DNA from 4 places in the Paenarthrobacter sp. NPDC090522 genome. Region 3 is predicted to be linked to each of the others. Evidence: riboswitches for the same ligand, from Rfam matches in the RefSeq annotation. Region 3 holds a riboswitch; each other region holds the start of a gene.
What was found. Region 3 has a riboswitch for cyclic di-AMP ahead of ACIQT2_RS17285 (C40 family peptidase). Riboswitches for the same ligand answer to the same signal wherever they lie in the genome.

Region 1: linked by a shared signal. The riboswitch ahead of ACIQT2_RS15275 (hypothetical protein) and the one ahead of ACIQT2_RS17285 (C40 family peptidase) in region 3 are both predicted to bind cyclic di-AMP.
Region 2: linked by a shared signal. The riboswitch ahead of ACIQT2_RS20285 (hypothetical protein) and the one ahead of ACIQT2_RS17285 (C40 family peptidase) in region 3 are both predicted to bind cyclic di-AMP.
Region 4: linked by a shared signal. The riboswitch ahead of ACIQT2_RS21500 (NlpC/P60 family protein) and the one ahead of ACIQT2_RS17285 (C40 family peptidase) in region 3 are both predicted to bind cyclic di-AMP.

The regions. Positions count from the first base shown of each region.
Region 1 covers NZ_JBIVXL010000011.1:50,412-57,507, reverse strand. The annotation lists gene ald (alanine dehydrogenase) at 304-1,422, opposite strand; gene ACIQT2_RS15285 (PucR family transcriptional regulator) at 1,633-2,847, shown strand; gene ACIQT2_RS15280 (AEC family transporter) at 2,951-3,871, shown strand; gene ACIQT2_RS15275 (hypothetical protein) at 4,066-5,625, opposite strand; cyclic di-AMP (ydaO/yuaA leader) riboswitch at 5,629-5,778, opposite strand; gene ACIQT2_RS15270 (ATP-dependent DNA ligase) at 6,188-7,096, shown strand, end outside.
Region 2 covers NZ_JBIVXL010000020.1:29,305-36,400, reverse strand. The annotation lists gene ACIQT2_RS20295 (glycosyltransferase family 39 protein) at 1-825, opposite strand, end outside; gene ACIQT2_RS20290 (glycosyltransferase) at 822-2,222, opposite strand; gene ACIQT2_RS20285 (hypothetical protein) at 2,396-3,244, opposite strand; cyclic di-AMP (ydaO/yuaA leader) riboswitch at 3,248-3,431, opposite strand; gene ACIQT2_RS20280 (sensor histidine kinase) at 3,540-5,030, opposite strand; gene ACIQT2_RS20275 (response regulator transcription factor) at 5,034-5,774, opposite strand; gene ACIQT2_RS20270 (hypothetical protein) at 5,975-7,096, shown strand, end outside.
Region 3 covers NZ_JBIVXL010000014.1:33,097-40,192, reverse strand. The annotation lists gene ACIQT2_RS17310 (FdhF/YdeP family oxidoreductase) at 1-1,271, opposite strand, end outside; gene ACIQT2_RS17305 (molybdopterin molybdotransferase MoeA) at 1,327-2,685, opposite strand; gene ACIQT2_RS17300 (NTP transferase domain-containing protein) at 2,682-3,560, opposite strand; gene ACIQT2_RS17295 (HNH endonuclease) at 3,603-4,103, opposite strand; gene ACIQT2_RS17290 (NlpC/P60 family protein) at 4,346-5,110, opposite strand; gene ACIQT2_RS17285 (C40 family peptidase) at 5,209-5,955, opposite strand; cyclic di-AMP (ydaO/yuaA leader) riboswitch at 5,960-6,118, opposite strand; gene ACIQT2_RS17280 (M23 family metallopeptidase) at 6,265-7,095, opposite strand.
Region 4 covers NZ_JBIVXL010000024.1:30,744-37,839, reverse strand. The annotation lists gene hutG (formimidoylglutamase) at 1-314, opposite strand, end outside; gene ACIQT2_RS21510 (NCS2 family permease) at 388-1,830, opposite strand; gene ACIQT2_RS21505 (copper resistance protein CopC) at 1,944-2,576, shown strand; cyclic di-AMP (ydaO/yuaA leader) riboswitch at 2,727-2,918, shown strand; gene ACIQT2_RS21500 (NlpC/P60 family protein) at 2,922-3,704, shown strand; gene ACIQT2_RS21495 (FAD-binding protein) at 3,851-4,552, opposite strand; gene ACIQT2_RS21490 (universal stress protein) at 4,965-6,002, shown strand; gene ACIQT2_RS21485 (PEP/pyruvate-binding domain-containing protein) at 6,020-7,096, shown strand, end outside.

The DNA.
Region 1 (7,096 bases), on a different contig from region 3:
GACCGTCCGGTGGAGGATCCCGTAACGGGCATCCCAGAGCCGTGAACTCACAGCGGCCCGGGAGACCTCGACTCCGTGTGGCCGCCAACCCACTGACGGTCTTGACCTGATCGGCATGGCCAGGCCCTCAACTCTGAAGTCCTGTGGGCCCCAAGAACTGGGAAGTTCAGGCGAACCATCCGGAGCTTTCAGTTACCAAGCCCGCCCTACGGCTCGGCGACGCCTTAACCCAAACGACGGCCGGGTGCGGCTTCGATGGAAGCCGCACCCCGCCGTCGTTGTTCGCCTGAGGAGGCTCCGACGTTAGGCGGAGACCAGGCTGTGCCAGTCCTCAACGAGGGGCAGGTTGTGCGCCTCGGAGACGGAGTGGTGTGCCACGTGGCCTGCGGCGATGTTGAGGCCGGCAGCGAGTGCGGGGTCGCGGTCGAAAGCGGCCTTGACTCCGAGGTTGGCCAGGGCGACGGCGTAGCGCAGGGTGACGTTGGTCAGTGCGTACGTGGAGGTGTTCGGAACGGCGCCGGGCATGTTGGCAACGCAGTAGAAGATCGAGTTGTGGACCTTGTACGTCGGTTCCTGGTGGGTGGTGGGGTGCGTGTCCTCGAAGCAACCGCCCTGGTCCACGGCGATGTCCACCAGCACCGATCCCGGCTTCATCCGGGACACGAGTTCGTTGGTGACCAGCTTGGGAGCCTTGGCGCCCGGGATCAGGACGGAACCGATCACGAGATCTGCGTCGACAACTGACTTCTCGATCTCGTAGGCGTTGGAGGCGACGGTCTTCAGGCGGCCCTGGTAGAGGGCGTCGAGTTCGCGCAGCCGGTTGATGTTGATGTCCATGATGGTGACATCAGCACCGAGGCCCAGCGCCATGGCAGCGGCGTTGGTTCCCGCAACGCCGGCGCCGAGGACAACAACCTTGGCCGGGCGGACGCCCGGTACGCCACCCAGGAGGATTCCCTTGCCGCCGGCCGGGGCCATGAGGGAGGAAGCGCCGACGACGACGGACAGGCGGCCTGCGACCTCGGACATCGGAGCGAGCAGCGGGAGGGTGCGGCCTTCCTGCACGGTTTCGTAGGCGATGGCCGTGACGCCGGAGTTGATGAGCTCGGCGGTGAGTTCGGGCTCGGCAGCGAGGTGCAGGTAGGTGAAGAGGATCAGGCCCTTGCGGAAGCGGTGGTATTCGGCCTTGATGGGTTCCTTGACCTTCATGACCATGTCCGCGCGGCCCCACACGTCGTCAGCCTCGGCAACGATTTCGGCTCCGGCGATTGAGTATTCCTCGTCGGTGATGCCCGAACCCAGGCCTGCGCCGCGCTCCACCAGGACGGTGTGTCCGTGGGTGCGGAACTCGTGCACGCCGGCGGCCGTGATGGCTACGCGGAACTCGTTGTTCTTGATTTCCTTGGGGACGCCAATGATCACGTGGGGCTCCATCGTCAGCGGCCTCTTAAGGCCGGTTTTGTTGCTGTGGGCTGTGATTCCAGAATAGATCCGGCTGTGAGGCAGGCGACATGAGTGCTGCTGAAGTGCGCTGGCAGGAACCGCGTAAATTCAGGCTTTTTGAGATTCTTTGCTCGACATTTGTCGAGCACTCAAGCGTCAAGTGTCGCCTGCTGTTGGTACGCTTTCCGGATGCAGCAAGACGTGGAGCAAATCGTTGAACGCGTGGCGTTGAAGCTCGGGCGCGGACTCTCCCTGGAAGACCTCGACGGCGTCCTTCTCGCCTACAGTTCCAACCAGTCGCACGCCGACCGCGTCCGCGTGAACTTCCTGCTCAGCAAGCGCGTGCCAAGCGACGTCAGCGCGTGGCAGCTCTCGCACGGAATTGCGACGGCGGTGCGCCCTGTTGTGGTGCCGGCGAACGACGAGCTAGGCATGCTGGGCCGGGTGTGCGTCCCCTTGCTGGTCCGGGGTTTCCGTGTGGGCTACTTATGGGTCCAGCAGGACCTTGAGGAGCAAAGCGCGACGGCGATCCTCGCCGAACTGCCAGGGGTCCGTGACGAGTTGGACTTGCTGGCAGGGCTCCTGCTCGACTCGAACACGGCCGAGTCGGAGTTCCGGAGGCGCAGGGAGCAGGAGTTCCTGGCGGCCTGTGGCGGAGAATCCAACGCCGTCGCGGCGGTGGCAGGCTGGAAGGAAATCCAAGGCCGCGGTCCCTGGCAGGTGGTGACCATCCTGGACGCGGACGGTGCCGGGTCCGCCGTCGACCCTCTCGCGGCGACGCTGACGCACCGCTCTGCCGCGCTGCAGTCGACCATCGGCGTTGATGCGGCCCTGTTCAGTGCCGGGACCGAGACCCATTCCGTGGTCCTGTTCCGCGAATCCGGCGGCCGTGCCGATCACGCTCAAGTCTTGGTGCACTACCAGTTGGAACTGGCGAAGCGCGCGGGGCGGAAAGTGGATCGCGTGATCCTGGGCATCAGCGAGCCGATCCAGGTGATCCGGCAACTTGCGGGTGCGTACCGGCAATCGAAGGTGGCCGCCCAGGCGGCCGCTGTTGATCTTCCACTCGGCGAGCTCGTGGACAGCAAGTCCGTGGGGGTCTACCAATTGTTCGACCGGCTGCAGGCTCCCGGGGGTTGGGATGACGCCGGATCCGTGCACTTCCGTGCCCTCGAAGACCACGACCGGAATGGCGAACTGCTCCCCGTCCTGGAGCTGCTGTACGACAATGACGGCTCGGTCCAGGACGTCGCCGCCAAACTCCACCTGCACCGCAGCAGCATCTACAACCGGCTTGGCAAGATCCGCCAACTGATCGGCGTGGATCCGCTGGGCGGTGCCATCCGGCTGGAGCTGCATGCTGCGCTGAAAGCGCGCCGCTGGGCCGGGCGGCCGCGGATCTGACCCCGCCGCGCACCTGAACCGCACGCCGCGGAGCCAAATGGACAGCCGGGACACCGTCCGCCTACTCTGAGAAAACGGTTTCTCACCTCTCGGAAGGATCAGTGTGGGCGGCGTCGTTTCCGGAATCCTCACTATTTCTGCGGTCATCGCCGTGGGATACGTGGCAGTGCGATTGAAGGTGCTGCCGCCCGAGGTCCAAGGCGCCTTGACCAAGACGGCCTTCTACATCACCAATCCGGCGTTGCTGTATACGGTGGTGGCCGGCAGCGATATCCGTGCCGCGCTGGGAATTGATGCCCCGCTCGCGCTGCTCTCCGCCGTAATCGTGGGGCTTCTGTATTGCCTGCTGAGTTTCCTGTTCTTTCGCCGACCGGTCGCGGAAACGGCTGTCGGTGCCATGGCCAGCAGCTACGCCAACGCCAACAACATCGGCATCCCGGTTTCCCTTTATGCTGTGGGAACAGCGCAGCACGTTGCTCCCGTCCTCCTGGTGCAACTCCTGGTCCTGGCCCCGTTCTACGTCACCATCCTGGGGCTGGCGGGTGGCGAAAAGATCCACTGGAAGCGCGTCGTCCTCCAGCCGCTGGGCAACCCCATGATCATTGCCTCCGGGCTTGGCGTCGTGATGGCACTGACTGGGTGGCACGCGCCGGAACTGGTCCAGAAGCCCGTCGACATGCTGGCGGGGGCCGCCGTGCCCATGGTGTTACTGGCGTTCGGCATGTCCTTGGCAGGGAAAGCGCCGCTGCAGCAGGGGGACGGGAGGGTGGAGACCTTGGTGGCCACGCTCCTCAAAGTCGCAGGCATGCCTGTGGTGGCGTGGGTGCTGGCGCGGTTTGTGTTCGGTTTGGACGGCAACCACTTGCTGGCAAGCGTCATCATGGCTGCCCTGCCCACCGGGCAAAACGTGTTCCTCTTTGCTTCTCCCTATGGCCGCGGCACGGTTGTGGCGCGGGACGTGATCCTGTGCACCACCGTGCTCTGCGTCGCTGCGCTCCTGGTGGTCGCGTGGTTGTTAGGGTGACCCGGCGGCGGAGACGCGAATGAGGCAGCCACCCGCGCGGGTGGCTGCCTCATTGTCTTGCTGTGGGTCCTACGAGCGCCGCAAGCGTTGGCAGCTCCAGCGGCCCATCCGTCGGCGGAACGTCGCCGTCCGGCTGCTGCTGCAATAGCGGCCGTGCCAGCCGGCGTGTGTGGTGGTCCGGGGCATACGTGTGCTCACTTGAGCGCCTCCTTGGCGATGTCCAGCAAACCGTCCACACTCACGGTCGGCGCAGTCGTTTCAGGGGCGCTGCTTGCTTTTGGGCTGTTGCTCGGCCTCGGCTTCGACGTCTCGGTAGGGGTGGGCGTCGGCGTCGGAGTGACCGTCGGAGTAGTGGTGGGGGTCGGCGTCGGTGCCGTGATGGTGTCCGACGGCGGAGCGGGCTGGCTCGGGACCGGAGAGGTTACGCCGGGCACCGGGACAACAGCCGATGGAGCCGTGGACGGTACCCACTGCGGGGCTGCCAGCGAAACCTGGGGAGCAGCCGCGGACGACGCCGGCGCGGCAGCAGGTGCCTCTGCTGCCGGCGGTGCGGGGTCGGCTGAGGGCTGCACGGCTTCGGTCTTGGCGGCCGACGTGGACGAAGCTGTGGTGTACGACGGCGTGGGGCCGGGTGACGCCGTGCCCGTTGCCCGTCCGTCGTCGTCCTTGGAGGAGCCGCTGGCTTCCTGGGATTGGTTGTCCTGGCCGAAGAGCGGAAGATCCAGGGCCTGGCTGACCGTACCCACCGTCAGGACCAAGCCAAGTGCTCCAGCCACGACGGCCATGCGCTGGCCCATGGTCTTCACGGAAGCGGCCTTGGTCAGGACGGCATGCGGTTCCCGGGTGAAGGACGATGCCCCGAATGAACCGAAGGCCGACTTGCTTGCCGTGACCGGCTTGCTGCTGGCTGAAGTGCCGGCGCCGGCTGACGTGCCCGTGCCGGGAAAGGTGGTTGCGCGGCGCGGCTGTGAACCGTCAGCTGCCTTGGCCGCGGTGGCCTGCCGGCTTGCCAAGCCCGCGGCGGCGGTTGCGGCGGCGGCAATCTGTGCAGGCGTCTTCGGCTGGGCGCTGGATTCAGGCTGGGCATTGGACGTACCGAGCACCGGTGCGGCTACGGTCGGAATGGCCGCGGTGGCGGTCTCGGCCTCGACGGCGGGCTGCGCCGTCGGGATGGCGGCCGTTGCGGGTTCGGTCTCAGGTGTGGGCTCGGCCGGCTTCACCACGGGGATGGCAGCAGTCGCGGGAGCAGCCTGCACCATCGGAATGGCTGCCGTTGCGGGAGCGGGGTCTGCCTCAGAAGCGGGCTCGGCCGGCTGCACCATCGGAATGGCTGCCGTCGCAGGAGCAGCTTCCTTGTCGGAGGCAGGCTCGGCCGGCTTTACCACGGGGATCGCAGACGTCGGCGGCCCGGGCGTGGTCGACGCGGTCCGCGGAGCATCGTCCGCGATCGTGCTTGGTCCCTGGACTGAGGCAGGAGCCGCAGCATCGTCCGAAACCGAAGCCTCCGGCGCAATGACAGCCTGGGCGGCTGCCTCGCGCTCGGCCGCGCGGCGCTCCGCGCGCGTCATGGGCGCGGTGAGCGCAGACACGGTGGGCGCAGGCGGGGTGGGATTGACAGCAGTGGCGGGTGCCGCCGTCGTGCTTTCAGCGCTGGTGGGGGACTGTCCGCTGGGTTGGGCCCGACGGCGTCCGGATGGCTTGGTGCGCTCGATGGCCTCCTGGGCACGGCGCGGCTGATCCATGGTTGGGGACATGGGTGATTGCCTCTCAACGCCTGCGAGGTTAGCTGTCGGGTTCGGACGAGGCCGTCCGGCCGCACGTGGCGGCTTCACCCCAAGGGCCTGCGGAATTCAGGCCCGGGAACTCTGGGTCCCCCGTCTCTGCCGCGGATCTGGCGGATTCCGGGATGCGGCAGAGCTCGGCGTCAGCCCGGAAGCGGCCCAGCGGAGATCAGGGTCGCCCTTCGACCGTACAGGAGCAGGGAAGTAAAGTCACATTAATGTAACGGACGGAACGTCCAAGGTTTCGAGGTGGCCTTATCGCCTACCCTTCGGCGCTGGAGCCGGAGACGGCAATTCATGCTGGACCTTTTGTACCTGGTGCGCCTGGTGGGTTTCTGGGCGGTAGATCTCGTCCACGATGCCCAGGACGCCCGCCAGGGCCGCGCGTTTCACCGGGCGCTTAGTGCCCCTGCGCCGCGTCCATATCCAAAGGAGCGCAACGAGAGCGGGTCCGCAGAGAACGGCAGCCAACACGGCCAACAAATCCATGGATCAACACTAGCTTTGAGCATGTACTGGCCGGTAGACATGATCTATGGACCTGCCTGTGATGCCGCCCGTTTCGCCCATGCTCGCCAAGTCCGTGCCCACCATTCCCGATGTGGGGCACTACGAACCCAAATGGGACGGCTTCCGGACCATCGTTTTCAAGGATGGGGACGAGATCGTCCTTGGCAGCCGCAACGAGAAGCCCATGACCCGCTACTTCCCCGAACTCGTGGACGCGCTCCAGAAGAACCTTCCGGAGAAGTGCGTGGTCGATGGTGAGATTATCCTCATTTCCGGCAACCGTCTGGACTTCGAGGGCCTGCAGCAGCGCATCCACCCCGCCGACAGCCGCGTCCGGATGCTCGCAGAGAAGACGCCGTCCTCGTTGGTAGCGTTCGACCTGCTCGCCCTGGGGGATGACGACCTGATGGGTCGGCCCTTCGCCGAGCGCAGGGCCGCACTGGAAGAGGCGCTCGCCGACGCCGAACCGCCCGTGTACGTCACGCCCGCGGTCACCGACCTTGATCGCGCCAAGGAATGGTTCGTGCAACTTGAGGGAGCAGGGCTCGACGGCGTGCTGTCCAAACCGCTCGACGGCACCTACCAGCCGAACAAGCGGGTGATGTTCAAGACGAAGCATGAACGGACGGCAGACTGCGTGGTGGCAGGATTCCGCTGGCACAAAACGGCGAAGGTTGTGGGGTCCATGTTGCTGGGGCTCTATGACGACTCGGGCCGCCTGCACCATGTGGGCGTCGTGGCGTCGTTCCCCATGGCCAAACGGGAAGCCCTGGTGGCGGAGTTGGAGCCGTACCAGGTGGAGTTCGCCGAGCATCCGTGGGGCGAATGGGCCAACCAGGAGTCCGCCGGGGGATCCAGGATGCCCGGTGGCCAAAGCCGGTGGAGTGCCGGTAAGGACTTCTCCTTTGTTCCGCTTCGCCCCGAACTCGTGATC
Region 2 (7,096 bases), on a different contig from region 3:
GCCCTCCGACCCCGCCATGTAGGGGCGTGCCGAGGCGGGAGTCAGCTGGAAGATCGCAATGTACGTTCCCGCAACAGCCACGATTCCCGCTGCCGCTGCAAGCAGGTGCAGGATCCTGTTGCGGAACGAGGTGGGGGCTGCCCACAGGTAGGCGAGCGCCAACCCGGGAACAATCAGGAAGCCTTGGAGCATCTTGCTCAAGAAGGCCAACCCAACAACGGCACCCGCCGCGGCAAGCCACTTCCAGCCCGCCTTTTCGATGGCCCGCGTTGTCAGGTACGCGGCCAGCACCAGGCACAGCGTGAGCATGGCGTCCGGGTTGTTGAACCTGAACATCAGTGCTGCCACCGGGGTCAGAGCCAGCGCACCACCGGCGATGAGGCCCGCTGCGGGTCCCGCCACCCGCTTGACCGCCAGGTACAGAAGCCCGACGGCGGCCACTCCCATGAGTGCCTCCGGGACCAGCATGCTGGTGGGGGAGAAGCCGAAGATCCTGCCCACGAGCGCGGGAATCCAGAGGGAAGCCGGTGGCTTGTCCACGGTGATGGCGTTGCCGGCGTCGAGCGATCCGAAGAACAAGGCCGTCCAGTCCTTGGTGCCGGCCTGGATGGCGGCGGCGTAAAAGGAATTGCCGTAGCCCGTGGCCGCGAGGTTCCAGAGGTAGAGGAAGGCTGTCGCCACCAGGAGCCCGGCGGCGGAAGGACGGACCCAGCGAGCCTGCCGGCCGAAGACGATGCGGTGGAAGCGCGAGTGCCGGTGGTCCGTGGGCACGGGGTTGCCGGCTTCGGTTTCGGTTGCGCTGCTTGGCTGGAGGGCGGTGATCATTTCGCTGCCACCTCGTTGGTCTGGGCGGAGGCTGCCGTCTGAACTGCTTCAGCGGCTGGGACGGCGGCCGCGGCGGGTTTCGCGGGCGTCGCAGCTTGGGACGGCTTCCGGAAGACCCACAGGCGGAACAGCAGGAAGCGGGCTACTGTCGCGGTGAGGTTCGCCCCAACCACGGTGGCCACCTCAACCCAGCGGTCCGGCGTCGTGCTTCCATGCACCAGGGCGAGCGCGCCGGAGGTGAGCGCCAAGCCGATGCCAAAGACGATCAGCCCTTCGAAGTGGTGCCGTGCGTGGTTGCCGCCGTGGATGCCGAACGTGAAGCGCCGGTTGGCGGCGGTGTTGGCCACGGCGGTGATGATGAGCGCCAGGAAGTTGGCGAGCTGCGGGTCCATGAAACTGCGGCAGAACAGGAAAATCACCAGGTAGGCCACGGTGGACACAGCACCGATGAATCCGAAGCGAACCAGTTGCCCGAACAGGCTCGTCCGCGGCGTGGCCTCGGAGGTCCGTGAGGAAGCGGGGAGTGGTCCGCGCGCCAGGGCGGCACGAAGTTCGGGAACGGGGATGCGTCCGGTGACCAGGTCGCGCGTCAGGCGCGCCATTCCGCGCAGGTCGGCCAGTGCGGTACGTACGACGTCGACGCTTGAGTTGGGATCGTCGGTCCAGTCCACGGGGACTTCATGGACGCGGAGTCCGCAGCGTTCGGCGAGGACCAGCAGTTCGGTGTCGAAGAACCAGGCGTTGTCCAGCGTGTGCGGGAGGATCTGGTGGGCAACGTCCGCGCGGATGGCCTTGAAGCCGCACTGCGCGTCGGAGAACCGTGCACCCATGACGGTGTGCAGGAGGACGTTGTAGCTGCGGGACACGAATTCGCGCTTCGGCCCACGGACTACCCGGGAGTTGCGGGAGAGCCTCGTGCCGATGGCCAGGTCCGAGTGCCCGGAGATCAGGGGCGCCAGGAGCGGCGCCAAGGCGGCGAGGTCTGTGGAGAGATCCACGTCCATGTAGGCCAGAACGGGGGAAGGCGACGCGAGCCAGACCTGACGGAGGGCGTTGCCCCGGCCCTTTTCCTCGAAGCGCATGACGGCAATCTCGGGGAGTTCGCGGGCCAGTCGCTCGGCGATCTTCAGGGTGTTGTCCGTGCTTGCATTGTCCGCCACCGTGATGCGGAAGGAATGCGGGAAAGTGTCCACGAGGTGTCCGTGCAGGCGGCGCAGGCATTCCTCGAGGTCCGTTTCCTCGTTGTGGACGGGAACGGTGACGTCCAGGACGGGAACTGTGGTCCGGGTGTCCACGGGAGAGCGCCGCATCTGCCGGTGGGGCAAGGCAGGAGCGGCGGAGTGCCCCGCATGGGCGGGGCTCGGCAGCGCACTGGTGGCTGGATCTATGAGCGTCATGCATCCAGAGTGGATCCGCCGATTGTGAGGGCTTTAGGCGGAAGCTGTGACGGGACTGTGTAACTGTGGCGGCGTCTGGACAGGCGAAAAGCCGCCCCCGGTCCTGCCGTGCGCATCAGTTGGGGTTGATGCGCGCGGCGGGAACAGGAGCGGCTATCGGAAAGCCTGCGGGCTTAGTACCAGTTGTTGGCCAAGTGGAAGGCAAGGGCTGCGGACGGCGAACCGTAGCGTTCCTTGATGTAGTTCAGGCCCCACTTGATCTGGGTCTGGTAGTTGGTCTGCCAGTCGGCGCCGGCAGTAGCCATCTTGGAAGCCGGAAGCGACTGGACAATGCCGTATGCGCCGCTGGAAGCGTTGGTGGCCGTGGTGCGCCAGTTGGATTCCTTCTCCCACAGCGTGTTCAGGGCGGTCATTTCGCCCGGTCCCCAGCCGTAGCTGGCCAGGATGCTGGCAGCGTAGGCCTTGGCTGCGGCGGGATCGTCCACGGCCTTGGGCGCGGCAGCGGCGGCTGCAGCTGCTGCTGCTGCCTTGTCAGCGGCAGCCTTGGCGGCGGCGTCGGCAGCAGCTTTCTCGGCTGCGGCCTGTGCTGCAGCCGCCTGGTCTGCTGCGGCTTTGTCTGCGGCAGCCTTGTCTGCAGCTGCCTTGTCGGCGGCGGCCTTCTCGGCTGCAGCCTTTGCGGCCGCTGTCTGGTCCGCTGCGGCCTTGGCCGAAGCTGCACGATCCGCAGCAGCTTTTTCCGCAGCTGCGTCTGAGGCAGCGTTGGCGTTCGGGTCAGACTGTACGGCGGCCTGGGTCTGCGCTGCCTGGCTCAGTTCCGGCAGGTTGAACGCGGCGTTGGCGGCCTGTCCCAGCGAAGCGACGCCGAGTGCGGCGGCAACGACACCTGCTACGACCGACATGCGGTGGCCGGCCTTGCCCTGGCGTGCGGCGTTCTTCAGAACGGCCTGCGACTTGGTCAGGGGAGCATCGTTTTCGTCGCGGTGACGCGCGGAATGGCGCGTCTGATCCTTGAATTCAGACATGTGTGATTACCTCTCAGCGCCTGCGGAGTTAGCTGTCGGGTTCGGATGAGGTCATCCGGCCGCGCGCGTAGCTGCGGCTTCACCCCAAGGGCCGGCGCAATGCCTGGCCCGGAGACTCTGGGTCCCCCGTCTCTGCCTCGATGAGAACGGAACTCCGGGAAGTGGCAGAGCTCGGCGCATCCCGGGTGTGGGCCTCTTGGGGCGACCCACCCTTTCGACGGTACAGGAGGATTTTGCTTAAGTCACATTTAGGTAACAGAGATCACGACGCCGGTGCGTCGCCTTGCCGGTTTCGTTACACCTGTTCGCTGGTCACTGAGGGGAGGCGCAAGGCGAACTCCGTGCGCCCCGGTTTTGAGGTGACTTCGACGCTGCCACCGTGTGCTCCGACGATCGATTCGACAATCGACAGGCCCAGGCCCGACGTGCCCTCCGATCCCGAACGTGCCGCGTCGGCCCGGGCAAAACGGGAGAAGATGCGGCCCTGGAAATCCGCGGGAATACCGGGCCCGTTGTCCGTCACGGTGACCACTGCACTCCCGTCCGCGCTCAGCATGACGCCGGTGACCACAGTGGTGCCCGGATCGGTGTGCTTGCGGGCGTTGGACAGCAGGTTGGCCAGCACCTGATGAAGTTGCGTGCCGTCTCCACGGACCGTAATGGGCTCATCCGGAAGCTTGAGCTGCCACACGTGGTCCGGGGCCATGACTTTCTCGTCAGTCACGGTTTCAATGACCAACTGTGTCAGGTCCACGTCCGTGACCTTCAAAGGCTGCCCTTCATCCAATCGGGCCAGGAGCAGCAGGTCCTCCACCAAGGTGCTCATCCGCTCCGACTGGCTCTGGACGCGTGACAGCGACTTGCGGCCATCCTCGGTGAAATTCTCGGTCATCCGCAGCATCTCGGTGTAACCCCGGATGGCCGTAAGGGGCGTGCGGAGCTCGTGCGAGGCGTCGGCAACGAATTGCCGGACTTTGGTTTCACTTTCCTGCCTGGCTTCGAGGGCGCTGGCCACGTTGTTCAGCATCTGGTTGAGGGCGTAGCCCACGCTGCCTACCTCTGTTCCGGGGTGGGAAGCCGACGGGGGTACGCGCACCGCGAGGGCCACCTCGCCGGCGTCGAGGGGCAGGCGGGAAACCTTGGTGGCCACTTCGGACAGTTGCTCCAGTGGCCGCATGGTCCGCCGGATAATGACGGTTCCGGCCAGCCCAATCAATACCAAGCCACCGAGCGATACGAACACCATGGTCCAGACGAGGGACGCTTCGGTGCTTTGTTTGTCGGCGAGCGGCAGGCCAGTCACGATCACGTCCCCATAGGCCGTTTTGACGGCGACCAGGCGGTAGTCGCCGTTGGACAGTGATCGGTCAACGGGTCGGTTGTCCAAGGGAAGGTCCAGCAGGACCTGTTTGTCTTCGGCGGAGAGCGTTGCCCGGTTCCCTGAAGCGTCGATGAGCCCGGCGCTGCTGACGGTCGATCCGCTGATCCGCGCATTCAGGGTGCCGGCGCCCTGCCCGCGAGCTTCGAGGGGGTCCGGCCGGCCGTTCGGGTAGCTGGAGGGTGGCCTGCCAAAGTCGTTCGCGCGGCTGGACGCCTGCTCCAATTGCCGGTCCAGTTGCCGGTTGAACACCATGTCCATGGACGCATAGCTCACCACTCCCACCGCCCCGCAGATGGCAACGAGCAGCGCCATGGCTACGAGCACCAGGCGGGTCCGCAAATGCCAGGTGGATGGGTCCAGCCAGCTCCGCTGCGTCTTCCGGGCGACCCCTGAGAGTGTGGTCAAGGTTCAGTCCGCGGGCTTGATGACGTAGCCTGCGCCACGCACGGTGTGGATCATGGGCGGGTGGTTGGCCTCGATTTTCTTGCGCAGGTAGGAGATGTAGAGCTCCACGATGTTCGCCTGCCCGCCGAAGTCGTAGTCCCACACGCGGTCGAGGATCTGGGCCTTGCTGACCACGCGTTTGGGGTTCTCCATGAGGTAGCGCAGGAGCTCGAACTGGGTTGCCGTGAGGGCGATGTCCTCGCCGGCCCGGGTTACTTCGCGGGTGTCCACGTTTAGGGTCAGGTCGCCCACCACGAGTTCTGCGGTGTCCATGGCGGCAACACCCGAACGCTGTACCAAACGGTGAAGGCGCAGCAGGACTTCCTCCATACTGAACGGCTTCGTCACGTAGTCGTCGCCGCCCGCAGCCAGGCCAACGATGCGGTCCTGTACTGCATCCTTCGCGGTGAGGAAGAGAGCGGGGACTTCCGGGGCGAACGCGCGGATCCGGTTCAGGACCTCAACTCCGTCGAATCCGGGAAGCATCACGTCCAGCACCAGGACGTCCGGGCGGAAGTCTTTAGCGAGCTTCACGGCCTCGGGGCCGTCTGCGGCCACGGCGACGGACCAGCCGGCCATGCGGAGGCCCATGCTCATGAGCTCGGCGAGGCTCGGCTCGTCGTCCACCACCAGGGCGCGGATGGGGGAGCCGTCCGGGTGGGAGAGCTGGGGAAGGTTGTTGGTCATGGAGTGCGGGGATGCCATGTGACAACTCTCCAATCTGCTGGTTTGCCGGCGCTTTGCCGGTCCTGTGAGGACCCTGTGAAGTCAACACTAGCGAGATGGGAGTCCTGGAACACGCGAATCCACAGGTCACAGGAGGGACTGCTCCTCAACACAGCTTCCGCACAGCCAGGCAGCAGACTCTGGGGCCTAAGAGGACCAACAACCCCATCTGGAGAACCATGAACGAGCAGCAGCACCCCGAAGGCCCCACGTCCCCGGCCCCGCAGGGCACCACCCAGGGAAACCAAGGCACACCCCGGGAAAATACCGGACCGAAGCAGGAAACCGCGCAGCCCGGCCCCGGAGAAGCCAATCCCGGATCCTCGTGGGCATGGGGCGAGGCAGATTCCCAGAAGGGCCGCAGAGACCTACCCGGCGGCGCGCCGACCCAGGAAACGCGGCAGGTCGCTACCCAGCCCGGCGGAAACCAGCCGTCGGCAGGGTGGGGAGCTCCGGCGTCGGGCCCTTCCGCAGCCAACAGTGGGTGGGGAGCTCCGCCGTCGGGCCCTACCGCAGCCAACAGCGGATGGGGAGCTTCGCCGTCGGGCTCTACCGCAGCCAACAGCGGATGGAAAGCTCCGGCGTCGAACACCAATGGCGGGGGTGCTCCGCCCGCAAACGGCTGGGGCAGCTCCCTGCCCGGCAAGGACAAGGGAACCCTGCAGGGCCGCTGGACTCTCAAGCGGACACTGATCGTTGCCGGCGTTGCCGTAGTTGTCGCCGCAGGAACGGCTGCGGGTTTCTACTCCCTGGGCAACGCCGGCTCGGCAGATGCGGCAAACGTGCCCTTGGGCCAGGCCGGCCGAGCCGGTGCGCAGCAAGGCGTCCCGGGACAGGGCCTCGGACCCGGGGGAACCAGCCAGGACGGGAGCGGAACGGGCCAGAATGGCATGGGCATGCCCGGCCAGATGGGCGGCATGTCGCCTGACGGCTTGGGCATGGCCGGAGGCCTGAACACCGCCATCCATTCCGAGTACGTGGTCCTCCGGGACAACGAATACGTGACCATGGCCGATCAGCTCGGAACGGTCAGTGAGGTTTCGTCCACTTCCCTGACGGTCAAGAGCTCCGATGGGTTCTCCAGGACGTATGTCCTCAGTTCGGATACAGCCGTAGCCCAAGGCACCAGGCAGCGGGGCAGCACCACCAGCAGCCTGACCATCGCGGACATCAAGTCGGGCGCCACAGTGCGGGTAACGGCTACCAAGGACGGCGACACCTACACGGCCTCCTCCGTCCGGCTCACCACGGCAACTACGTCCTCCGGACAGGGCTCGACGACGGGTTCGGGCACCACGTCC
Region 3 (7,096 bases):
ATGCCCATGGTCCGGTCGCCCTGCACGTTGGAGTGGCCGCGCACGGGGCAGGCACCGGCGCCGGGCTTGCCGAAGTTCCCCTGCAGCAGGAGCAGGTTGATGATCTCCTTGAGGGTGTCCACCGAGTGCGGCTGCTGGGTCAGTCCCAGTGCCCAGCAAATAATGGTGCCCTTGGAGGCAGCCATCATGCCCGCAACCTTGATGATCTCCTCGCGGGACAGGCCGGTGGCCCGCTCCGTCTCTTCCCAGTCCAGCACGGAGCGGGCCCTGGCGTAGTTCTCGAAGCCCTCCGTCTGCTTACCGATGAAGGACTTGTCCACCACCGTGCCGGGATTGCGTTTCTCCTCTTCCAGGAGCAAGTGGCCCAAGGCCTGGAACAGGGCGAGGTCGCCGCCCACCTTGATCTGCAGGAACTCGTCCGCGATGGTGGTGCCGCCGCCAATGACGCCGTTCAAGGACTGGGGATCCTTGAAGTTCAGCAGGCCCGCTTCGGGAAGCGGGTTGACGGCAACAACCTTGCCTCCGTTGCGCTTGCAGTCACTCAAGGCGGACAACATGCGGGGATGGTTGGTGCCCGGGTTCTGTCCCACCACCAGGACCAGCTCGGCCTGGTGGAGGTCCTCCAAGGACACCGTGCCCTTGCCGATGCCGATGGTCGGATTGAGCGCGCTGCCTGAAGATTCATGGCACATGTTGGAACAGTCCGGCAGGTTGTTGGTGCCCAGGCTCCTCGCGAACAGCTGGTACATGAACGCTGTTTCGTTGGCCGTGCGGCCCGAGGTGTAGAACACGCAACGATCCGGAGTGGAGGCGTTGATGTGCTCGCCGATCAAGGCAAACGCGTCGGTCCAGCTGATGGGCGAATAGTGGGTGTCACCCGGCCTGATCACCACTGGTTCAGCAATGCGGCCCTGGCTGCCCAGCCAGTACTCGGTCTTGTCTTCGAGGTCGGCAATGGAGTGCTTGGCCCAGAATCCACCGCCCACCGTGCGGGTGGTGCTTTCCTCGGCGATGGCCTTGGCGCCGTTCTCGCAGAACTCCGCAGGGCTTCGGCGGCCCGTGATGGACTCCGGCCAGGCGCAGCCCGGGCAGTCGAAACCATCGTGCTGGTTGACCCGGAGCATGGATCGGACCGTACGGGCCACACCAGCCTGGGAATAGCCCCGTTCGAGGGCGACGCTCACGGCCTTCAGGCCGGCAGCGGCTCGTTTGGGCGGGTGGATCTGCAGGTCATCTTCGTTGATGTCCTGTTCTGGGGCATGCCTGTTCATGTGTCCATCATTACAAGTCCGGCGGCAAAGCCGCCACCTGCGTCCACGGACAGCGTCAGGCGTCCAGCGCGCTCCAGTCCACCGGTCCCGCCGGTGGCTTCTTTGCGGTGCGAACGGGGGCCTTGCGCGGTTTGTGCTCGGCAGCTTGGGGAGCGGGCAGAGGCTTTCCCCACGGCAACGGGAAAGCCGGTACCGGTTCGCCCATCTGGACCCCGTGGGGAGGCACCACCATGACACCGTCCGCTCCTGCCAACCCGCGCATCATTCCGGGTCCGGCATGCCGGGACGGCGAAGCCAGCCCGTAAACCAGCTTGAACGGCATCAATCGGGTGCGGCCCGGATCGGCATCGATCATGGAACCGCACGGTACTTCGCCCACGTCGCCGAGGCGTCCGTGGCCCAGGGCTGCCAGCAGCGGTCCGCCCACGGTAAAAAGGGCCATCATGGCCGCGAGGGGGTTCCCCGGCAGCCCCAGCACGAAGCGTCCGTCAGGCAGCTCAGCAAGTACCGCCGGGTGTCCGGGACGCATGGCGATCCCGTCAATCAGCAAGGTTCCGCCCAGCTCCGCTACGGCCTTACGGAAATGGTCGGTTCCCGAGCGTCCGGTCCCGCCAGTAGTAATAACGACGTCGGCCGGCGGCTCTGCGCCAGCGTCCAGTTCCGTCGTGTCCGCTTCCAGGGTGCCCGGCTCCGCGTCCTGCAGCGCCGCAAGCCACTCCCCGTAGTTATCGCCCACACGGACCAAGCCGCCGTCGATCCCGCCAAGGAGCTCCACCACCGACCCCAGCTGCGGCCCGAAGGTATCCCTGACCTGTCCAGGAGCAGGGACGCCCTGTTCAACCACCTCGGACCCGGTCAGGAGGAACCTCACCAAGGGTTTGCCCAGGACAGGGAGTTCGTCCAGGCCGGCCAGGGCCGCGACGGCCAGGTGCGCAGGGTTCAGCACCGTAGCCTTCGTCAGGAGGACCTCGCCCTCAGCGGCTTCCTCTGCCGCCTTGCGGATGTGTTGACCGTTGCGCGGCTCCCCCGGCTTCGCGGAGCCGCCGAGCGCCAAAACCGGCAGGCCGTCGTCGTCCATGGCGATGATGCCGCTTTCGCTGCGAAGAACCGCTTTGGCACCGGGTGGAATCAGCCCGCCGGTGACGATCGGGCTGGCCTGGTGTGGTGCCAGCCGCTGGCCGGGTTCGCTGAGGATCCACGGACCACTGCCGTTGACGGCCCACCCATCCATGGCCGACGACGCGTAGTGCGGCATGTCCTGCAGGGCAAGTACGTCCTGGGCGAGGGTCCGCCCCAACGCCGCGCGCAGCGGAACCGGGCTTGCGGGGATGGGAGTGGCGACGTCGAACGCACGCTGCCTGGCTTCGTGCCAGGTATGCGCCGCATGGTGGCCCTGTTCGGGGGCCTCCGTCATTCGGTTTCGGCCCCGGGCTCCGCATACTGCTTGGCTACTTGGCGGGCAAGGTCGAGGGCGGCGGCCATGGCGGCGTCGTCGTTGGCCTGGCCGATGCCGCGTGCCATTCCAGCCGCGTACCCCGCGATGAATGTGGTCAAAGGCGCCGCGGGACGCACCACGGAGTGCGCGGCCACGCCGGCGACTGCAAGGATTTCGTTGACGTCCACGTCTACGCCCTCAAGCTCAAACGCCTGCAGCAGTGTGCGGCACCATTCCTCGAGTGTCTCGTCCTGGCTTTTCACGTCCGCCTCCAAGTCGTTGTCAATGCCCAGGGCCGCTGCGTCCTCCCACGTATCCACGTCGTCCGTGGAGCCATCGGGAACGGCAACAGCCAGCACGTTCAGCCTAGCAAGCAGCTTGAAGACAGATGCGTTCGTTAACGACCGGGCTGCAGCGACTTCGCGTTCCAGGGCCTGTGTGCTGTAGATGCCAAGGAGGGGCTGTTGCCTGCCATCGGAAGACACAGCCATGGCTCCCTCGGTGCCATGGTGCCCCGCAACTTCCTCAAGGATGGCAGCCACTCCCCGTGAGGCATGCGGCATATCGCAGGCCAGCACCAAGGTCCACGGTGCCGGATCAGTGGCCCCAAGAACGGCAAGTCCCGCGGCAATGGCCGCCGCCGGTCCTGCGTAGGCGGGCTCCTCGCGCGCGGACAGTACCCCGTCCGGAAGGCCGTCCTGGCGCGGCCCCACCACCACAATCCGCGAAGCACCCCGGACGGAGTCCAGGGCATGCGAAAGGAGGCTCGCGCCGTCGTACCTTAAACCCGGCTTGGGCACGCCACCGAGGCGGGTGGCCCTGCCACCCGCCAGGATCACGGCGTTGAACTCCATCCGCCCAGATTACCCGTACGGCCGGAGCACAACAGAAATCGATCAGGCGGCGGATTCCGGCAAGAGGAACGGGTCCCAGTCCGGCGCAGGTTTCTCGAGTTCTTTGATCTGCCACATGGTTCCCGTGGGCACGCCGGGTGTGAAGCGAAGCTTCCAGCCCATCTCGGCGAGCGTCTGGTTGCTCTTGGCGTTATTGCATTTCAAGCACGCCGCAACCAGGTTTTCCCAGGAATCCGCGCCGCCCCTGGATTTGGGGTGGACATGGTCTATGGTGTGCGCTGTCTTGCCGCAATAGGCGCAGCGGTGGCCGTCGCGGCGGAGCACCCCGCGGCGGCTCACAGCGGTGATCCTGTTGTACCGGGGACGGATGTAGCGGTTGAGGAGAATCACGGACGGACGTCCCAGAATCTCCTGTGGCCCGACGACAGGTTCGCCGCCTTCGGCCACTACGCTAGCTTTTCCAGTCAGCACAAGGACCAGCGCCCGGCGGAAGGTGACTACCGCCAGCGGTTCATATCCAGCATTCAGAACGAGTGTGCGCATGCACGTACCTCTTCACGGCCGCACCCGTCAGGGGCACGAGGGCCGGCTGCCCTCTGCATGTACGGGCTGTGGATCGACACCATAAGGGTAAGCACTTATATGCCGTATCAACGAATTTTCGGGCCTGTTCCCGTGCAGTGTCGGCGAATGTTCATGTGCGGGACACCTTGCACGGCCCTCCGCGCGGGGCTTAAAGCGGAACACCCCGCAGGTATTCCTGCGGGGTGTTCAAAGAATCTGTATCAGCCGTTCACACGGATGAAGACCGGGCCGGAGCCGACGTTCACACTGAAGAGTGCAGTGGTGGACCCGTTCCATCCACCGTGTACTGCCATGCCGTTACCGACGTAGACGGCGATGTGTGCCATTCCGCCGTAACCACCGTTGGCGTAGTACGCGAGGTCGCCCGGCTGGGCTTCGGCGGCGCTGACGGTGCGGCCCAAGGAGAGGTAGCCCGCCGGCCAATCGTGGAAGTTGATACCCACGGCCGCCAGCGAATTGGTGACCAACATGGTGCAGTCCTGGGTCACTCCCAGCTGGGCGTAGGCTGCAGCGGCGATGGCTGCCCCGAGGCCACTGGAAGCTGCAGGAGCCTTGGCGGCCGCCGTTGCTGAGTTGTCCACTGCCAATGTGGCGGTCGCGCCGGTAGCCGTGGAGCCGGATGCGGCTTTCGCTGCGGGCTTCTCGACGACGGGAGCCGGAGCTTCCACCGTGGTCACAACCGGGCTCTCGTAGGAGATGGCCACGGTGGAGTCGGCAGCGATGGTGGACTGCGTGACTGCCTGGACATCAAGGGCTGTGGTGGCCGTGGATTCACGCTGGACGTTGGTATCGGCGGCGTTCGCAGCAACGCCACTGGTCAAGACCAGTCCTGAAGCGGCAGCGATAACGACTGCCTGGCGGCCGACGCCACCGGCGTTGTTGCTGACAGCCTTCGCGATCACGGCAAGGGAGCTGGTCTTGGGGGCCTCAGCTCGGTGCCGTGCAACCTTGTGTGCACTGGTCATTTTTTAATCTCTTTTCGTTTCCGCACGCGGTTGGGGCACGCGCGGTTTGCGGGCAAGCCAGCACTTGGGGGGCATGCTGGCGTACCCCGAACGGGGTTTTAGCGGAGGGTGAAGAATGAAGACGTGCCGGTGGAAGCCACCGAGTGGAGCAAGGTTCCCTGGCTCGGGTTGAGAGCGCTGATCATCATGCCGTTGCCGACGTAGATGCCTACGTGTGCGCCGCCGTTCTGCATGACCAGGTCACCCGGCTGCGGCGTGCTGGTGGCCTTCATGGCAGTCCAGGCGTTGACGCGGGGAATGCTGATGCCGGCCTGGGCGTAGACCCACTGGGTGAAGCCGGAGCAGTCCCAGCCGTTGGGAGTGGTGCCGCCCCAAACGTAGGGGTGGCCGATGCCCGTGTAGGCGATCGCGGCGAGGCCGGAGGCTGCGGCGCTGGAGGCCGTTTCCTTGGCGTCGGAAGACTGTGCGGTGAGCGAGCCTGCAGCCTGGCTGCCAGTGGTCTGGTTACCAGCTGTCTGGGAGCGCTGGGTGGTCTGCGACGCGCGCTGGACCTTCGGGGCTTCCTTGGTGGCCACGACGGGGCTCTCGAAGGAAACAGTGGCCGTGGGCTCTGCAGTGACAACCTCGGTGGTGAGGAGCTGCTGCGTGCTCGTCTCGGCCTTGGAAACATCGGTGTCCGCTGCCTGGGCCGGGAGGCCGACGCTGAGGACGAGGCCGGAGGCTGCGGCGAGAACTGCGGCCTGGCGGCCAACGGTTCCGGCATTCGCTGAAACAGCCTTCGAAAGAGTGTTCAACGGGTGAACCGTCTCGGCGCGGTGGCGCGCAGGGGTAGTGCGTGATGACACGTAGGTAGCCTCTCCCAATGCCTGCGAGGTGAGCTGTCGGATTCGGATGGGAGTCATCCGGCCACGCGCTTCGAGAAGCTTTGTGACTTAACCCCAAGGCCTTCTCTCGAAGACCAAAAGTGGTTCCCCCGCCCCTGCCAGACGAATTTTGCGAACGGATCCTGAGTGGTGGCAGAGCTAGGCAATCCACTCAAGTGCATCGGCCCCCTAAAAAGCCGATGCGCTTTAGACGGTACAACAGTTGAAAGCGAATGTCACATTCAGGTCACGGGGTGTGTCGCGAATGCGAGAGACGACCATCGACTTTGCTTAGAGCCAGCCCATGGGGTCAACAACTTCGCCGTTGACCTGGACCTCGAAGTGCAGGTGGCAGCCCGTGGAGGCGCCCGTGGTGCCGCTCAGGGCTACAACGTCACCGCGGCTGACAGTCTGGCCAACCTTGACGTTGAAGGACGACAGGTGGTTGTACGTGGTCTCAAGGCCATTGCCGTGATCCACCACAACGCGGTTGCCTCCGCCGTACTCGTGCCACCCGGCAAACGTGACCTTCCCGGCGGCGGCAGCGTGGACCTGGGTGCCACACTGGGCAACGAAGTCCTGGCCGCGGTGGAAGTCGCCGGTGCCACCGGTCAGCGGGCTGACGCGGTATCCGAACGGAGAAGCGGTTGTCAGCGTGTCCAGCGGACTTCCAAGGGTGCCCTTGGAGGAACTGGCCTGGATGCTGCCAACGGACTGGGCGCTGAGCAGCTGCTTTAGCTTGCCGTCGGGATCGGCCTTGGTGGCCACCGCCGCACGGCTGAAGTCGATTTTTGCCGATGCTTCCGCGGAAACCTCAGGCTGGCTGCCGCCGGATACGGCAAGGGCAGCTTCTGTTTGGCCCGACTCGGAGGTGGCCATGACGGGGCTTGTGGCCGGCAGACCGACAGTGAGGGCGAGGCCTGTGGCGGCCAGGGCCACCCCGGCTTTCTGCCCTACGCCACTGGCTGCGGCGAAATCGGCAACCTGGCGCAACGGGCTCTTACGGCGGCGCACCTGACGCTGGGTGTCGCGCGGCCGGATCTCCGTTACGACGCGGGCTGGCCGCAGCTCAGCAGCGGGGCCGGACGCGCGTCGGCGGCCCCTGACGTTCTGCGATGTCAAA
Region 4 (7,096 bases), on a different contig from region 3:
GCTTCCAGGGCGTCGCCCTCGACCACAACGTCGCCGGCGTCGAAAACGTCGCGGTCCAGGTGGAAGGCCAAAGGACCCAGCGCGGCACGGATCGCGGCCGGAGCTGCGGCGGCACCCACGCGCCCTTTGTTGCGCTTCACGCCGGCGTCGCTGCAGAAACCAAGCACGACGGCGGGGCGCGAGGCGGCTGCGGCGGCCTCCGGAGCATGGGGAGCCACGGCCTGCCACCACCGGCGGTGTTCGTCGCCGTCGCCGTCGAAGCGTCCGGTCCACGGCCTGGGGGTGGTGTCTACGGTGAAGGCGCTGGTTTCCATGCTTAAAGCACACCGGACCCGGACTGCCAAAGCCAGCAGTTCCGCGTCCGGAGTGTCTGAAATACCGGAATGCCTATTTCACGCCCAGCAGTTCCTCAACGGTGCCAATGCCGAAGAACAGCAGGAACGCCGCTGCAACAGCCCACATGAGCGGGTGCACTTCGCGGGCGCGGCCCTGGAAGGTACGGATCAGGACGTAGGAGATGAAGCCCGCCCCGAGGCCGTTGGCGATCGAGTACGTGAACGGCATGAGGGCGATGGTCAAGAACGCCGGGATGCCCACGCCCCAGTCCTGCCAGTCGATCTTGCCCACCTGGGACACCATCATGAAGCCCACCACCACCAGCGCGGGGGCGACGGCTTCGAACGGAACCAGGTTGATGAGCGGCGTGAAGAACATGGCCACCAGGAACAGCACACCGGTCACGATGGACGCCAGGCCGGTCCGCGCACCTTCGCCGATGCCGGCTCCGGACTCGACGAAGATCTGGTTGGACGAGACGGACGCGCCGCCACCAACAATCGCGCCGAGGGCGTCCACCTGGAGCACGCGGTCCACATTGGGGATGTTGCCGTGCTCGTCGACGGTTCCCGCCTCGTTGGCCAGGCCAACCATGGTGCCCATGGCGTCGAAGAAGATACTGAGCAGGATCACGAAGGCCAGCAGGGCTGCGGCGATGAAGCCTAGATGTTCAAAAGCGCCGAAAGGGTTCGCCTTGCCGATCAGCGAAAGGTCCGGAGCGCCCCATTCCGAGAGCGTCGGTGCCACGAGGGACCAGCCGCGCGGGTTGACGTTCTTGCCGTCGAAGCTCGGGCCGATGTGCAGGGTGAATTCCAGGATCGCCGCCAACGCGGTGGACACGACGATGCCGATCAGGATCGCGCCGCGGACCTTGCGGACCACCAAGGCGATGGTCAGGATCAGGCCGACGGCGAACACCAGTGTTGGCCAGCCCATGAGCTTGCCGTCCACGCCGAGTCCCAGGGGAACCGTGGTTCCGGCGGCGTCGGGGATGCGCCGGACGAAACCGGCGTTGACCAGGCCGATCAGGGCAATGAACAGGCCGATGCCCACCACGATCGCGGTCTTGAGGGCTTCCGGGACTGCTTTGAACACAGCGGTGCGGAAGCCCGTGAGGACCAGGATCAACATGGTGAGGCCGGACAAGACCACGAGGCCCATCATGTCCGGCCACGTCAGCCCCGGGTGTGAAGCGACGGTGACGGCAACGAAGGCGTTCACTCCCAGGCCCGTGGCCACCGCGAACGGGTGCTTGGCCCAGGCTCCCATGAGGATGGTCAGGATGCCCGCAACGAACGCGGTGGTGGCTGCAACTGCCGTGAAGCCCAGTGAGGCTCCGCTGGAGTCGGCTCCGGAGAGGATCAGGGGGTTCAGGACCACGATGTAGCTCATGGCAAAGAAGGTCGCGAACCCGCCACGGATTTCCCGTGAGTACGTGGAACCACGTTCGGAAATCTTGAAGTAGCGGTCTATGGCAGAACCTTGTTTAAGCATGAAGGTCTCCGGGGATCGGGTGAGTGTGCTCTCAAATCCTATGCCCGCGGCTACGGGGCGCCCGGACGATTCGCCTAGTCTGTAAGGAAGCCAACATTAGGAGAAACCGCCCCATGCGTACCATCCGCCCGCTTCTGGCCGCCGTCGTTGCCGCCCTTGCCTTCGCCTCGGCGGTACTTTTTGGTGCCGCCCCCGCGTCCGCGCACGACGTCGCCGAGTCCACCACTCCGGCCAACGGAGCCACCGTGGCGGCAGTCCCGGCGTCGGTCTCCATCACCTTCAACAACCGTCCGCTGGCCATCGGTTCCGGGGTGACGGTCACCGCGGGCGGCGAAAACTGGGCTGACGGCGCCGTCGAAATCATCGACAACCAGGCAGTCCAAAAGTTGCGCCCGGGAGCGCCGGCCGGCGAGTACACGGTGGTGTGGCGCGTGGTCAGCTCCGATTCGCACCCCATTGAGGGCACCTTCAAGTTCACGGCCACCACGGGAAGCACGACGGCGGCAGACGGCTCCGCGGGCGCCTCGCCGTCCGCTTCGGCATCGGGAGCGGTGGTTCCGAGCGCAGGAACGGCAGCTCCGGGGACCGGCTCCGGCGAGTCGGCTCCGGCCGCCTCCCAGCCCTTCCCGTGGAGCATTGTGGGCCTCGCCGTGGTGGCAGTCGGCCTGGTGGTTTTCCTGGCTGTTACAGCCCGCAGGAAGTTGGCCGCTTCCAACGAGGCCGAGGGCGATAATTCCGCGGAATGACGCGGTTTTCTACATACCTGCGAAAATCTCGAAAGGGTTACCGCGACACGCGCAAAGCCAACTCCTCGTTACTCAAATGTGACTTTGGCGTGATCATCCGTTACGGTAGTACCTGTGCCCGATCCCTATTTGGGGCACTTCCGGCCTGATTGCCTAGCTCTGCCGCAGTCCGGAATCCGTTCGCAGACAAACCTACGGCAGAGACGGGGAACCCATTTTAGGCCGCCATTGAGCGCGCCTTGGGGTGAAGTCACGAAGCTTCCGCTGAACAGCGGGGGATAGTGACCGGGTGACTCCCATCCGAATCCGACAGCTAACCTCGCAGGCATCGGGAGAGGCTTTTTCATGTCTTCACGCATTCTTCGCGGCCGTCGTAAGGCGGACATCGCACGTCCCAATCCGTTCATCTCCATCTCCAAGGCCGTTGCCAGCAACGCTTCGGGCGCTGGCCGCCAGGCAGCCGTTATTGCTGCGGCTTCCGGCCTTGTCCTGACCGGCTCCATTGCCGCCCACGCTGCCGAGACCCCCGCACAGGCCCCGGTCCAGCGTGACTCCAGCCCGGCGACGGTTGCCGAAACCGTTGCGGAGACCCCCAACAAGGTGGTCACCGCAGCTGCAACTGCCACCATCAACTTCGAGCGCCCCGCGGTTTCCTCCGTGGCAGCTCCCGTGATCGAGAAGCCGGCCCCCGTGGCTGCGGCTCCGGCCAAGAAGGCAACCACTGCGGCTGCCACCACGGCCAAGGCTACCGTTGCAGCTACCGCGGCTGCTCCCGCCGCCGCGGCTCCTGCAGCAGCAGCACCTGCCGGGAGTGTCAACGCAGCCATGGTTGCTTCGGCTTACGCCCAGATCGGCATCATGCAGGACTGCACCGCCATGGTGGAGCGCGCACTCGGCTCGGCAGGCATCCCCGTGGGTGACCTCGCTCCGATGCAGTTCCTGAACTACGGCAAGGTAGTCAGCGATCCCCAGCCCGGCGACATGATTGTCCAGTCCGGCCACGTTGCTATCTACATCGGCAACGGCCAGGCCATCAGTGGCGGCATCAACGGCAACCAGACCGGCATCCACCCGATCAGCTGGCTGACCGCAACCGGCCCCATCACGTACGTACGCGCTGGCGCCTAAGCTTCACGCTTAAACACCACCAAGGCCGGCACCTGGGAGAGATTGCTCTCCGGGTGCCGGCCTGTGGTTATTAAGGGTTCACTCGTTGCTCAGGACAGCGGGCATGCCGGTGTGGTCTGGCAGCCGCGGCGCTGGCCGTGCCAGTTTCAGGCGATCGCGATGCCCGGTCCTGCCGGGAGCGCCACCTTCGACGAGATGGCCTGTCCCACTGCCTTTGCCTGGCGGAGCACTTCCTTGGGCGTAGGGGTGATGAGCTCTCCGACGCCAACAAGGTGCATCCCCACCGCCCGCATGGCTGCCACGAGGTTCTGCCCGATCGCGATGCCCAGTTCGGCCAACATCCGGCGCAACTGGCTTTGGGCGCAACGCGTCACAACGATGTGGTCCGCCAGGAGGATGCCGCTGGCCGTGTGTACGGCCCACTGTCGAGGTGCCGGCTCGAACGGGGCGAGGCCCGCCGTTGCCAGGCCGGGGACGCCAATGCCGGGAGTCGAAAGGTCCGCCACGCTCCGCTCGCCGAGTTGCAGGCCCTGGCTGGCTCCCAGGAAGTCCAGGCGCACCGCCTTGGTGGTGCTCCGCACGTCGAGCTGATGGCTGGCTGCGTAGTTCCGCAAGTGCCGGAGGATCTGGTTGCGTTCCAGCATGGCCGCGGGGTCGGCAGCATCGCAGCGCTGCAGCATTCCCGTGTGGACGGAGGGACCGGATGTGGACAGGGATCCAAACCCGTCCACCACAATTGAGCCAACGCCGTAGCGGCTGAGCTCGCTGGCCACGGCCAGGCCGGAAAGCCCGGCTCCAATCACCACGGTGGTGGTGCGCTCTGTGCCGGAATCAGGCGTGAGTGACACTGCTTGGTTCCTCCTTGACGTGTGTGCCCGAAGGCATCGCGTTGTTTCGCGTCCAAGCTCCCCCAGCGTCCGCAAACAAATGGCCGGGTGTGTCCTGGAACACGCTTGCCGGCCATTCGGTGACTCGAACACTACAGAACTTTTGGGGCCGTGGATAGCCTCAATGGCAGCGTGTTTTTACTTGTTCATCCAGAGTCCGGCAACCACACCTGAAACCGAGCCCGGACCGTTATGCGGCGGGCGAAAAGTCGCCTTGATTCGGCCTTGGCAACCGAGAATAGTGGGCAGTGGAAGGGGATGCCCTGAACTTCTCCTTCCCCGGATATTCGCACCAGGCCGGGCGTGTCACCTTGCGGGTGAAACCTCTGGCAGAATGACCGGAACAAAAGCAGCAGGTGGAGAGGCGGGCCCCATGGACCAGCACGGCAGTCACGTTGAAGAACCCCGGAGCGGCGACGGAGAAGCCGTTGCACCCGGTGGAATCGTCGTCGGAGTAGACGGCTCGGAACACGGTCAATGCGCTTTGGTGTGGGCGGCCCGCGAGGCTGAACGCCGCCAACTTCCCCTGCATATCGTCACGGCCTATTCAGTGCCGATTTTCGCGGCCTCCGGCCTGGACGGCGGTTACGCCACCGTGGACGATTCCGTCATCCGCGAGGGTGCGGAAGCAATCGTCAAACAGGCCATGGACAAGGTGGCCGGCTATGACCTGGACGTGGATGCCTCCGTGGAGAATGGAGATGCCGCCGGGGTGTTGCTGGACCTTTCAACCGAGGCCGCATTGCTGGTCTTCGGAAGCCGGGGCCGGGGAGGTTTCGTTGGGCGGCTCCTGGGTTCGGTGAGCAGCGCGCTCCCGGCCCACGCAAAATGCCCCACGGTTACGGTGCCGTTGTACTGCGCCGATCGCCTCGGGGAGAACACCGAGGACCGCCACATCAAGGCCGAGCACGCCAAGGCCGGTCCGCGCACGGTGGAGAACGTCGTAGTGGTAGGCGTCGATGGTTCCGAGCAGGCCCGCATCGCAGTTTTGGAAGCTGCCGAGCAGGCAGAACGAATGGGAGCCAAGCTCCGGGTCATTTGTGCCGTCCCGCAATACAGCGGCTCCCTCGCCTGGGTTCCCGCGCCGCTGGACAGGGATGCACTGTTCGCGGACATCAAGGTGCAACTGGACGCAGGCGTCGCCTGGCTGCGCAGCCACTTCCCCAAACTGACCGTGGAAACCGAACTGACCGACGGCTCACCCGTGGATGTCCTGGTGGAAGCAAGCAGGGGCGTTGAGCTTGTGGTGCTGGGTACCCGGGGCCGCGGCGGTTTTGCCGGGATGCTCCTTGGCTCTACGTCCGACGGCGTCCTTCACCACGCCAAGGGTCCTGTGCTGGTGGTCCCGGACCGGGAGGACCCGCGGCTTGCCGATCGGGCCAACTTCGGTCCCATGCTCGGGGCTGCATAAGGTAACGGCGCCGGTCGATGGACGGCCAGGATCCCGGCGCACGGGAAAAGGAACCATGGGCAAAAGCACAAGAGCCGTCGCAGGATGCTGGCGGTTCCGCGTTCATCCTGCCGCTGGAGGAGATCCGGGCAGGCATGCTGGCGGATGTTGGCGGTAAGGCCGCCAACCTTGGCGAACTGTCGGCGGCCGGGCTGCCGGTGCCTCCGGGCTTCTGCCTGACGACGGCGGCCTACCGCCATTCGCTGGCATCCGCCGGAATGGAGGGGGTCTTCGATGCAATGGAGGCTGCCGCTTCCGGCCCGGACCCGACGGGCGCTCGCGCCACGACCGGCCCGGAACCTGCCGCTTCGGGCGGTGCCCCGACGGGCGCGACGCCGGTGCGCGACGGCTCCCCGACCGGCCCGGACCCTGCCCGCCTCAACTCCCTTGCGGCCCGTGCCCGGTCCTTGGTCCTCGAGGCAGGGATTCCGCCGGAAGTCGCCAAGGAGGTACAGGCCGCGTATGTGGCCTTGGGAACCGACGTTCCGGTCGCTGTCCGGTCCTCGGCAACTGCGGAAGATCTCGCCTTCGCAAGCTTCGCTGGCCAGCAGGACACGTTCCTGAACGTCGTGGGCGTGGATTCCGTCCTGGACGCCGTCAGTAAATGCTGGGCTTCCCTCTGGACGGACAGGGCCGTCAGTTACCGGTCCACCCACGGCATCGACCATTCCACGGTGTCCTTGGCCGTGGTGGTCCAGGAAATGGTCCAGTCAGTCACCGCCGGGGTGATGTTTACCGCGAATCCGGTGACCGGCCGCCGTCGGGAAGCCGTGATTGATGCCAGTCCCGGACTCGGTGAGGCTGTGGTGTCCGGGGCTGTGAACCCGGACCAATACGTGGTGGACATGCAGGGCGGCCGCATCCTGAAACGCGCCCTCGGTGACAGGCACGTGGAAATCCGCTCCGTGGCCGGCGGCGGCACGGAACGGGTGGAACAGGGCGTCTCCGAGGTACCTCCGGAGCCCTGCCTCAGCGATGTACAGGTCAAGGAGTTGGCGGCGCTCGGCCAGCGGGTCGAAGAGCACTACGACGCTCCGCAGGACACCGAGTGGGCC